One region of the Nonomuraea sp. NPDC049637 genome, then DNA from elsewhere that is predicted to be linked to it. Evidence: riboswitches for the same ligand, from Rfam matches in the RefSeq annotation. Region 1 holds a riboswitch; the other holds the start of a gene.
What was found. Region 1 has a riboswitch for cyclic di-AMP ahead of AB0J71_RS05500 (NlpC/P60 family protein). Riboswitches for the same ligand answer to the same signal wherever they lie in the genome.

Region 2: it holds a riboswitch for cyclic di-AMP, as region 1 does, so the genes downstream of both, AB0J71_RS08635 (CHAP domain-containing protein) here and AB0J71_RS05500 (NlpC/P60 family protein) in region 1, are expected to answer to the same signal.

What each region holds. Positions count from the first base shown of each region.
Region 1 is NZ_JBFAOM010000003.1:162,374-167,826, forward strand. It holds gene AB0J71_RS05485 (RDD family protein) at 428-916, opposite strand; gene AB0J71_RS05490 (RDD family protein) at 1,023-2,543, opposite strand; gene AB0J71_RS05495 (amino-acid N-acetyltransferase) at 2,629-3,198, opposite strand; cyclic di-AMP (ydaO/yuaA leader) riboswitch at 3,486-3,637, shown strand; gene AB0J71_RS05500 (NlpC/P60 family protein) at 3,644-4,687, shown strand; gene AB0J71_RS05505 (LuxR C-terminal-related transcriptional regulator) at 4,788-5,000, opposite strand; gene AB0J71_RS05510 (cytochrome P450) at 5,279-5,453, shown strand, end outside.
Region 2 is NZ_JBFAOM010000004.1:384,826-390,278, forward strand. It holds gene AB0J71_RS08610 (acyl-CoA dehydrogenase family protein) at 1-255, shown strand, start outside; gene AB0J71_RS08615 (GNAT family N-acetyltransferase) at 392-826, opposite strand; gene AB0J71_RS08620 (MFS transporter) at 974-2,386, opposite strand; gene AB0J71_RS08625 (helix-turn-helix domain-containing protein) at 2,479-3,069, shown strand; gene AB0J71_RS08630 (hypothetical protein) at 3,094-3,237, opposite strand; cyclic di-AMP (ydaO/yuaA leader) riboswitch at 3,611-3,763, shown strand; gene AB0J71_RS08635 (CHAP domain-containing protein) at 3,777-4,439, shown strand; gene AB0J71_RS08640 (VOC family protein) at 4,680-5,033, shown strand; gene AB0J71_RS08645 (DUF4132 domain-containing protein) at 5,119-5,453, shown strand, end outside.

The DNA of each region.
Region 1 (5,453 bases):
TGGCAGATCAGTTCTGGTTCTCGGCCTGATCCTGGTGGTTTGCCCGTCGCCCGGCGACCTCCGATCGCAGCAACTTCACCGCGCCAAAGATGAAGGCGCCGCCGACCACGACCGGGGGGATGAGCGCTGACAATACGTCTGTAACGGCTTCCATTCGTCCTCGCCTCCAGGGCTAGCAGGGTTTCGGGGGCGCTAAATACGCATCCCGGCGCGACCTGCGGGACCTGCGGGAGCACGCCGGACGCTCATGACGCCTAGGTGACAACTCACCCGGAACCGACCATAGCCACACACAGTCGCCCTCAGGGAGCAGGGGCACCGACATCCGGCAACCCGGACGTCCCATAGCCTAATGCCAGTCTCTCCAGGCTCCTTACCGGATCAAGGGAAAATTTTGCGAAAAGGCATCTTCCCAGGTGCGGATGCCTCAACGAAGATCTTTTACCACCCGCGTTCCGGCCAGCCTGTCATGCGGCCCGCGCTCCAACGGCTTGTCGATCAGGATGAGCAACCCGACGCCGAACAGCAGCATTCCGGCCAGCAGATTGACCACCGGAATGCCCATCAGCATGACAGGCCCGGGATAGACCAGGGCCCGTTTCAGCAGGGCGCCACGCGGAAGGTCGTCCGGTGCCAGGCGAATCCTCATGATCGCCTGGCCGAAGGTCCGCCGGTGCAGGCAATGGGCCCGCCAGTCATAGGCCGCATAACACAGGCCGGCCAGGAACCAGGCCAAGAGCCCGGGCAGCCGCCCGTCGAACGCCTCCACCGTCCCGACAGTCCGGAAGACGCCCCACAGCGCGATGAACAGAATGTAATAGAAGACCCCGAAGACCAGCGCCTCAATGAAGCGGGCGGCGAGGCGTTCCCACCATTCCGCGGGCACGGCGCCCGGCCACGACGGTGTCCCGGCCATATCCCACCTCACGCGGTCGGCGGTCGTACCCCCCATTTTGGTACGCCCCGCACACACAAAACAGAGGCCGGCGGGAAGCCGGCCCCTGTTTTACGCTGACGCGGGATTACTTGATCTTCACGACCACCGTGCCCGCGAACTTGTCCGCGAACGTCTGCTGCAGCGGCTTGTCCCACAGCTGCGAGGCGCCGTTGACCGCGACGCACGCCCAGGCGAGCAGCGGGCCGAGGAACGGGATGACGCTCAGGATGTAGCCGCCCCAGGTGACGCCGGCGCGCTTGATCGCCAGGTCGGACGTGAGCCCGCCCGGAGGAAGGGCCTGGCCCACCGGCACGACCTTGATCCCCATGACCATCTTGCCGACCGTCTGGCCGTTCATCTTCGTCAGGAAGAACTCGTAGCAGACCCAGACGGCGGTCGTGACGATCGCCGACAGGATGCCGATGACGAATCCCGACAGGATGCCCGAGGTCGAGCCGGTCGCCGAGTCGTAACCGATCGCGAACAGGCCCAGGATCAGGCTGACCACGAAGTTCACGATGCCGAGGATGACACCGTCGATGATCCTCGCGACCAGACGCTGCCACCACTCCGCCAGAGGAGCCGGCGCGCCCGGGGGCTGCACGCCGACGGGCTGACCGTAGGGCTGGCCGTAGCCGGGCTGGCCGTAGGGCTGCGACTGCTGCTGCTGGCCGTATGCCTGGCCGTACTGCTGCTGGTCGCCGTACTGCTGGCCGTAACCCTGTTGCTGGTCGCCGTACTGCTGCTGGGCGTAGCCGCCCTGCTGGCCGTACTGGGCGTCCTGGCCGTAGCCCTGCTGCTGGCCGTAGTCGGGTTGCGACTGCTGGCCGTAGCCCTGCTGGCCGTACTGGGCCTCCTGGCCGTAACCCTGCTGGCCCGACGCGGCCTGCTGGCCGTAGCCGGGCTGGGCGTACTGCTGGCCGGAGGACTGCGGCTGCTGGCCGTAGCCCTGCTGGCCCGAGGCGGCCTGCTGGCCGTACTGGGCGTCCTGGCCGTAGCCCTGCTGCTGACCGTAGTCGGGCTGGGACTGCGGCTGCTGACCGTACTGGGGTTGCTGGCCGTAGCCCTGCTGCCCCGCGGCGGCCTGCTGGCCGTAGCCCTGCTGCCCCGCGGCGGCCTGCTGGCCGTAGCCCTGCTGGCCGTACTGGGCGTCCTGGCCGTAGCCGGGCTGCGTGTACTGCTGGCCGGAGGACTGCGGTTGCTGGCCGTAACCCTGCTGGCCCGAGCCGGCCTGCTGGCCGTACTGGGCGTCCTGGCCGTAGCCCGGCTGGGTGTACTGCTGGCCGGAGGACTGCTGCTGCTGGCCGTAGCCCTGCTGCTGGCCGTAACCCTGCTGGCCCGAGGCGGGCTGCTGGCCGTACTGGGGCTGCTGGCCGTAGCCCTGCTGCTGGCCGTACTGCTGCTGTTGCTGGCCGTACTGCTGTTGCTGGCCATAGCCCTGTTGCTGCTGCTGACCATATGGGGGCTGGCCGAAGGCATCGTCCGCCCGGTAGCCGACCACAGTCACGTCCGGGTCGGGCTCACCGGGCCGACGGCCGTGGTGCTGCCCGTACTCGGGGTTCTCGCCGGAATCGTCCTGTGGGTACGGCGGCTGTCCGGTGCTCACCGTGTCACCTCGCTTCGAGTGCGCATGTGGCACGTGTCAGGACACATGCCTGTGCTGCCCAACGTATCGACATAGGTATCAACAATCACCTTTCCAAGTGGTCAAGGTCCGCGTCACCCGATGTCAGATGCAGCAGCATGCGGGTGTTGCCAAGGGTGTTCGGTTTGACGTGTTCCAGATCAAGGAACTCCGCCACACCCTCGTCGTACGAGGCCAGCAACTCGGCGTAGACCTCGGGTGAGACCGGGGTGCCCTGGATGGGGCGGAAACCGTGCCTCGCGAAGAAGTCGACCTCAAAAGTCAGACAGAATACACGCCGCAGCCCCAGATCCTTCGCCTGCCGGACGAGTGCCGAGACGATCCGCCGCCCCACGCCCAGCCCCCGGCACGCGGGATCGACGGCCACCGTACGGACCTCGGCGAGGTCCTCCCACAGCACGTGGAGCGCGCCGCAGCCGACGACCTCCCCGTCCCGCTCGGCCACCCAGAACTCCTGGACGTCCTCGTACAGCGTGACCGTGGCCTTCTCCAGGAGCCGCGGACCCGCGCCCGCGTAGGTGTCCACGAGACGCCTGATCGCACGCACGTCGGGCGTGCGGGCACGCCTGACCACGACCGCGGTCTCGGGGACTGCCACTTCGGCCACCTGCTCCATGGCTCTCCAGGGTACAGATCTCATTACGGCTCGGCCCTAAATCCCACGTCTCGGGCATCTCATCACATCCCGTGGTCGAGCGAACACGAGCCGACTTGGAGCTTTCCTCCAGACCTCAGCGCCCCGAATGCTGGACAAAAGGTGCAGAAGCCCGCTTCCGTACGGCTACCCACGAGATCACCTTGTGACCCTTCAGTTGTGAAACCTCTACAGACTCGGCAGTTCCGGTTGAGCGTGAACCCGGAGTGCATTAGTGTCCAGCGACGATGTTCTCCGCGTAATGCGCGCGGAAAGACACGCCCAATTCCCGCAAGGGAAGCCGGGGAACCAACGGCGGCGAGCAGGCAGCGCCGCCACTTGGGGTGAATCCGACCATCTCGGTAGGGCTGCTCCGGCCCGAACCCGTCAGCTAACCCGGCCGGCGTCGATGAGAGGAGCTCGGTTGGTGAAGCGGACGCTCGACCGCTCGGGGCAGACGGGGGGCAGGCACGCCCGCCCCCAGGAACAGGCCAGGCGCGCACGCCGCCTCGGCGTCATCGGCGTCACCGTCGCCGCGATGCTGTTCGCCGTCCCCGTCGGTTCCGCCGCCGCCGACCCGAAGCCGTCGCTCTCCGAGCTCTCCGACCAGGTGGAGAAGCTGCACGAAGAGATCGAGACGCTGGCCGAGCAGTACAACGAGCAGCGCGAACGGCTGAAGGCCGCGCAGAAGGCCAACGACTCCGCCCAGAAGATCCTGGCCACCAGCGAGTCCGACCTGGCCGCCAGGCGCGCCAGGGCCTCGCTGCTCGCCCAGAACGCCTACATCACCGGCGGCCTGGACAAGGCCCTGGCCTTCGCCCAGTCCGGCGACCCCGAGACCTTCCTCGACCGGGCCGCGACCACGTACGCGCTCGAACAGCAGCAGGGCGAGGAGGTCAACCAGCTCGCCAAGGCCATGGAGGCCGCCGAGCGGGCCAGGGCCGGCGCGAAGACCCGCATCGCCGAGGTCCAGAAGATCGTCACCGATCTGGAGGCCAAGCGCTCGAAGATCACCAAGCTGGTCACCAAGGTGGAGAGCAACCTCTACCGGCGGGCCATGGGCGAGGCCGGCCGTCCCGGCACCCGGGCCGTACGCGTCAACCTGCCGGTCATCGGCGACGGCAAGGCGGCCCAGGCCGTCAAGTGGGCCCTCACCCAGCAGCTCAAGCCGTACGTGTGGGGCGCCGAAGGGCCGCGCTCCTACGACTGCTCCGGCCTGGTGATGGCCGCCTACCAGCGTGTGGGCATCTCGCTCCCCCACTACACCGGCGACCAGTGGACGGCCGGCACGCACGTCAGCCGTGACCAGCTGCGCCCCGGCGACCTGGTGTTCTTCTACAGCGACCTGCACCACGTCGGCATCTACATCGGCGGCGGCATGATGGTCCACGCCCCGCGCACGGGTGACGTCGTGCGGGTCGCCCCGATCGGCGGGCGGCCGTTCGCCGGCGGCGTGCGCATCGCGGACTGACCGGCGCCCCACACCGCCCCAGCGCCACACCGCCCAGCCCCACTTCATCCAGCGCCACTTCGCCCAGCGCCGACAGGTGAGCGCCGCCAGATGAGCGCCGCTAGATGAGCTGGCGGCGCGCCGCCCATGCCACGGCCTCGATCGCCGTGGCCACGCCGATGCGGTCGCAGATGCCCCTCAGCCTGCGCCGTACGGTCCGTCCGCTGATGTCCAGCCGCCTGCCGACCCGATCGACGGTCACCCCCCTGGCCAGTTCGGCCAGTAACGCCAAATCCGCGTGGCTCAGCTCAACGCCTTCTGTGAGCACATCCACCGGGAGCCCTCCCCCCAACAGCAGAACTCGGACCTTTCAGGCGAAGCAAAGCCGCTCGTCTCGGTGAAGGTAAACGCATCGCGGAAAGGTCGTCAAGCGCGACAATCGGCGCCCTTGACCAGTGCTATTGACATGATCACTTATATGTGACGTACTCCGCATATGTCGGCACGCCGTGATCAGCTATGAACGGTCCAAACGATCAATTCGGCGGCCCGGTTCCACCTCCGATGAGCGCCACCGACGTGCTGGGTTTTGATCCCTCGGATCCGCAATTTGTGCGCGATCCGTACGTCCGATATCGCGAGCTGCGAGCCGCCGGGCCGATCTTCAGAACGCGCGGCGGGCTGCTCGTCGTGACCACGTACGAGTTGTGCGCGGCCGTGCTGCGCGACCCCGGGTTCGGTCACGGAACGTCCCCGCCCGCGCAGGAAGAGGCAGGTCAGCCCGGCA
Region 2 (5,453 bases), on a different contig from region 1:
CGCGCCGCCTGGATGGCCCGCAACGGCAGGCCGTTCGAGCAGGCCGAGGGGTCGATGTCGAAGCTGGTGGCGGGCGAGACGGCGGTGTGGGTGACCGAACAGGCCATCCAGATCCTCGGCGGCGCCGGCTACACCAGGGAACACCCGGTGGAACGTTTCCACCGCGACGCCAAGATCTACACCATCTTCGAGGGCACGTCGGAGATCCAGCGCCTCATCATCGGCCGCGCCGTCACCGGCCTGCCGGTCCGCTGAGGACGTCTGTTCACCCGGGACGACGGAGCCGGCCACCGGTGGCCCGGAAGTGCGGACAACCGGTGAGGATCGGCGAACGGCGGCCGGACCGGGGAGAACGCCTGGAACCTGTTCTCCCCACGTGCCGGAGCAGGGGTCACTTCGGTTGCCAGCGACAGATCTTCTTGGTGGTGAGGGTCGCGCCGATGCGGGCGTAGAAGCGTTGGGCGGCGACGTTGGCCTCGCCCACCTCCCAGCGGATCACCTTGCCGTCGGCGGCTTCGGCCACAGCCTGCATCAGCTGTTCGCCTACGCCGTCGCCGCGCTCGGAGCCGGTCACGTACAGGTCGTCCAGGGCGAGGTAGTCCTGGCCGGACCAGAAGCTGATGCGCTCCAGCCAGGAGACGTAGCCGACGGCCCGGCCGCTCCGCTCGGCGATCAGGTAGGTGATCTCCGGGCGGGCGAGCAGCCGCTCCAGGTCCTCGACGCCTACGGTGACGGCCGAGGACTGGCCTTGGTGTTCGGCCAGGCCGCGCATGAGGTCGTGCACGATGGCGGCGTCCTCGGGTGTGGCACGACGGATCGTTGTCACAGTGATCCCTTCCGGGTTCAGGAGCGGGGTGGTGTGTTTCAGGTCCGCTCGCCGGCTGCTGGGCGAGCTTGGTCGTGGTGGAGGAGTTGCCGGCGGCGCAGGCGGGTCGACGAGCCGCCGTGGCGCCGGCAACCAGGCGGTCCCCGCTCACTGAGAGCCGGCTTGCGCCGCAGGTGACGGGCGGCCGGGCGTTACCAGCGCCGCGACGGCCGCGCCGACGGCCGATGCGATCGCGGCCACGGTGAATCCGCTGGTGAAGCCGTTCAACGTGGTCCCGGCCAGGCTCGCGGCTGCGACGCTGGAGATGACGGCGGCTCCGATGGACGCGCCGAACTCGTGGAAGGTGCTCACGATGCCGGAGGCGATCCCGGCCTCGTGGGGCGCCACCTGACCGAGGGCGGTCGCCGAGGCGATGACGAACATCGCGCCGGTGCCCGCCGCCGCGACGGCCACGCCTGCCACGACGCTGACGACGTTCGTCGAGAAGGCCGGTACGGCCATGCCGATCGCCGCGACCGTCAGACCGGCGACGGCCAGGGCGCGCCCGCCCCACCGGCCGAGCAGGCGTCCGGTCAGGTTGGCGCCGAGCATCGTCGCCACCGCGACCGGCAGGAACAGCAGCCCGGCCTGCAGCGCGCCGTAGCCCAGAGCGTGCTGGAAGTAGAAGGTTCCCAGGAAGAACACAGCGATCATCAGTGCCGTGGCCATCAGGATGAGGAAGGCCCCGACCGCCACGGGTCGCCGGGCGAGCAGTCGCACGTCCATCAGGGGCGAACGCGCCCGCCTCTGCCACAGCACGAACAGCACGTAGCCCACGGCAGCCGCGAGCACGAGCCACCCGGTGAGCGCGCTGAGCCATCCCTTCTCGCCGGCGGCGATGAGTGCGTAGATCAACGACCCGCTGGCGGACGTCACCAAGATCGCACCAAGGACGTTCAGCCGGGGCCGGGAGGCGGGCGAAGGCGTACGCGCCGGGAGCAGTACGGCGAGGACCACGGCGATCACCAGGCCGATGGGCACGTTGACGTGGAACACCCACGACCATCCGGGCCCGGCGGTGAGCAGGCCGCCGAGGAGTACGCCGAGCGCGGCGCCGCCGCCGCCGAGCGCGGACCAGACGCCCAGGGCCTTGTTCCGCTCCTCTCCGTCGAACAGGGCGACCACCAGCGACAGGGCCGCGGGCGACAGCAGCGCGGCCCCGACGCCCTGTGCCACCCGACCCGCGAGCAGCGTGCCCGCCGACCCGGCCAACCCTGTGACCAGCGACGCGACGCTGAACAGCAACAGGCCGGCGATCACGATCCGCTTGGCGCCCAGCAGGTCCGTGATGCGGCCGCCGAGCAGCATGAGCCCGCCGAAGGTGAGCGTGTAGGCGCTGACTGTCCAGGTCAGCGCCTCGCGACTGAGGGCGAGGTCCGTTTCCATGTGCGGCAGCGCGATGGCGACGACGGTGACGTCCAGGATCAGCATGAGCTGGGCCACGCCGAGGAAGCCGAGGATGCGCCACCGGGCCGGCAGTGGCTCGTGGAGCTCTGCCTGGTGCACTGCAGATTGGGTCATCAAATCCTCCAGCTGTTATCTCGTATGTCCATATACGAGTTCTGCTGGGACACTATAAGCCGTATATGCGTATACGAGATAGGGTGGGGGGCATGGCTGCCTCTCCTGCTCGCTCCAGGCGCCGTGTCGATGCCGAGCGCAGCATCGCCCGCATCGTGTCCGCGGCACGCGAACTGATGCGCTCGGACCCGCATGCGACCACCGACGACATCGCCCGTGCCGCCGGCGTCGGGCGGATGACCCTGTACGGACATTTCCGGACCCGGGCCGACCTCATCGAGGCGGCACTGGTCGAGGCGCTGCGAGACGGCGACGAGCTCCTGGCCTCCGTCGACCTGACGGGCGCCGCGCGCGAAGCCATGGGGCGTCTGCTGGCGTCCAGCTGGGAGTTGGTGGCCGAATCAGCGGCCCTGCTGGCCGCCGCCGAAGGAGTCCTGCCCGCTGGGCGGGTCCGGGAGCTGCACGACGAACCCGCCCAGCGCATGGCCGAACTCGTCCACCGTGGCCAGGATCAAGGCGTCTTCCGTACCGACCTGCCCGCCGCCTGGCTGGTGAGCCTCACCCACTACATCCTGCACGGCGCGGCGAACGAGGTACGGCAAGGACGCCTGGCCCGGAACGATGCCGCCGAAACAGTCACGAAGTCCATCCAATCGGTACTGGCCGCGCCGGTTCCGGGGTGAGGTGGCGGACCTCGTGGACAGGGTTCAGAGCAGTTGTGCCTGTACGAATCCGGCGAGCAGCACAGCGAAGCCGCCGATCTCGCCCACGATGAGCGCCGTCATGAACGCCGTCGTGCCGCGGACGGGATGGCGGAACTGATTGCCGGTGTCCCGGCGCCGACCGCTCAACTCGACGAAGAAGCCGGCAGGAGCACGACGATGGTGTCGTCCCCCGGGCGTACGACGCTACGCATGACGGTCGCGGGAAGAGGTTCGGCGGCGAGGCTGGCTCTGACCCATCGTGAGAAGCGGTGAGCGGGCTCGGTGCCCTCCTCCGTCGTGGGTGTGCCGGGCGGTCGGGCGGCGTGCCAAGGTAAAGAATTCGTGGGTAAAACGCCGGTCTGACAGGCGTTTTCGAAGCGCTTCTTCCAAGTTGGCTTGTACTGCTCTATGCCATTCACATACCTTCAATGTCAGTTACGACGTAGGCCCGGTGAGCATCCGCGCCACAGTACGTCCCGACCATTGCCGAGACCGCGTCTGATCTGCGTGAACACGTAGAACGGCGTGGCCGCCGAATCCGCTCGGACAAACACGCGGAACCGGGGACCCACATTCTGTGGGGTGAATCGGAGCACCTCCCGCGAGGGCATCCGTAGGGCACTTCCACGCCCGAACCCGTCAGCTAACCCGGTAGGCGGAATGGAAGCAAGGAGCAATACCTCTTCATGACCATCAACGCCTTCACCCGTGCCCTTACGCCCGCCGCCCGCCTCGTGCTCGGCGTGAGCGTCGCTGCCGGTGCGGCTCTCGTCGCAGGCCCGGTCTTCGCCGATCAGGCGTCCGGCGCGCGTTCCGACACCGTCGCCTCGCACAGCGTCGAGCAGAAGACCGCCGGGCAGGTGAGCGCGCAGTCGGTGCTGAAGATCGCCGAGTCGCAGATCGGAGTGACCGAGAACGCCGCGGGCGGCGGCACCCCGTTCCACAGCTGGTACATGTCCTCGCCTCGGGCGAAGGAGACCATGGCCCGCGACGGCGGCAGCCTGCAGTCCTACGCCAACGCCCCGTGGTGCGCGATGTTCGTCTCCTGGGTGGGCGAGAAGGCCGGCGCTCGGTCCACCGTCGGCTGGGACGCCTACACCGTCACCTACGCCAAGTGGTTCGAGGCCAACAAGCGCTGGGGGAGCGAGGCCAAGCCGGGCGCCGTCGTCTTCTACTCCTGGGACGACAAGTCCGTCGAGAGCATCGACCACGTGGGCCTGGTGAAGCAGGACAACGGCGACGGCACGATCACCGCGATCGAGGGCAACACCGGCAACGGCAAGGTCGAGCAGCGCATCCGGCCCAAGTCCCAGGTCGTCGGGTACGGCTACCCGCAGTACAAGGCCTGACGGCAGGCCGAGGACTCCTCTCCGTGCGACGGTGAGGGCAACGGAAGTGGCGCAGGGCGAGGCCCTGCGCCACTTTCGCGTCTCGCGGAGCAACGCCGTGAGACCGGCGCGCTCGTGCCGGCCCAGTTCATGCTCCGAAGCAGCGCAGTACGGCGTCGACCATGGCCGAGGCGGCCGGATGGCGGTAGGAGGCCGGGCCGCCACGAGGCCGGGCCGGCGGTCCTGTCTATGCTCAAGCTCATGGCACTGGAATGGGAACAGATCATCGTCGACTCCGCCGACCCGGTCGCTCTCGGGCGCTGGTGGGCCGGGGCTCTCGGCTGGGTCGTGGTCGACGAGACCGAGGAGATCATCGAGATCCGGCCTGAGCCGGACCGGATGCCGGGGCTGCTCTTCGTGCCGGTCCCCGAGGGCAAGACGTCGAAGAACCGGCTCCACCCCGACTTCCGCCCCGACGACCAGGAGGCCGAGGTCGCCCGGTTGCTCTCCCTCGGCGCCCGGCGCGTCGACAGCGTGCAGGACGAGCAGCACTGGGTGACCCTCCTCGACCCGGAGGGCAACGAGTTCTGCGTCCTGGGCGAACGGAAGCACTGAGCAACACCCGGGTCTGCGGGCGGCCCGCTGGCAGTCGTCCAGAACGACGATGTTCGTTCGGACGTCGTGCGACTACGATCATCGGATGACGTTCGCCGGCAATTGGGATCATCTGGAACCGGCTACCAGGGAGGCCTACCGGCGTTTCGACGCCCTCACCGAGCAGGGCCTCGACCCCGGTCCCGACACCGACTGGCGCCTCTACGGCACCTACGCCCACACCAAGCTCTGGCTCGGCCCGCACGGCGGCCACGACTACGACGAGCGCGTCCTGCGCCTGGTCCGCACCGTGGCCGCGCGCGCCGTCGACTGGACGCCCGACGACGCCTGGAACCTGGCCGAACGCGCCGGCTACTGGGCCCGCCAGGGCCACACCCGCCACGAGGAGCTCTACCGGATACCGCTGGCGGCCGCCCACCT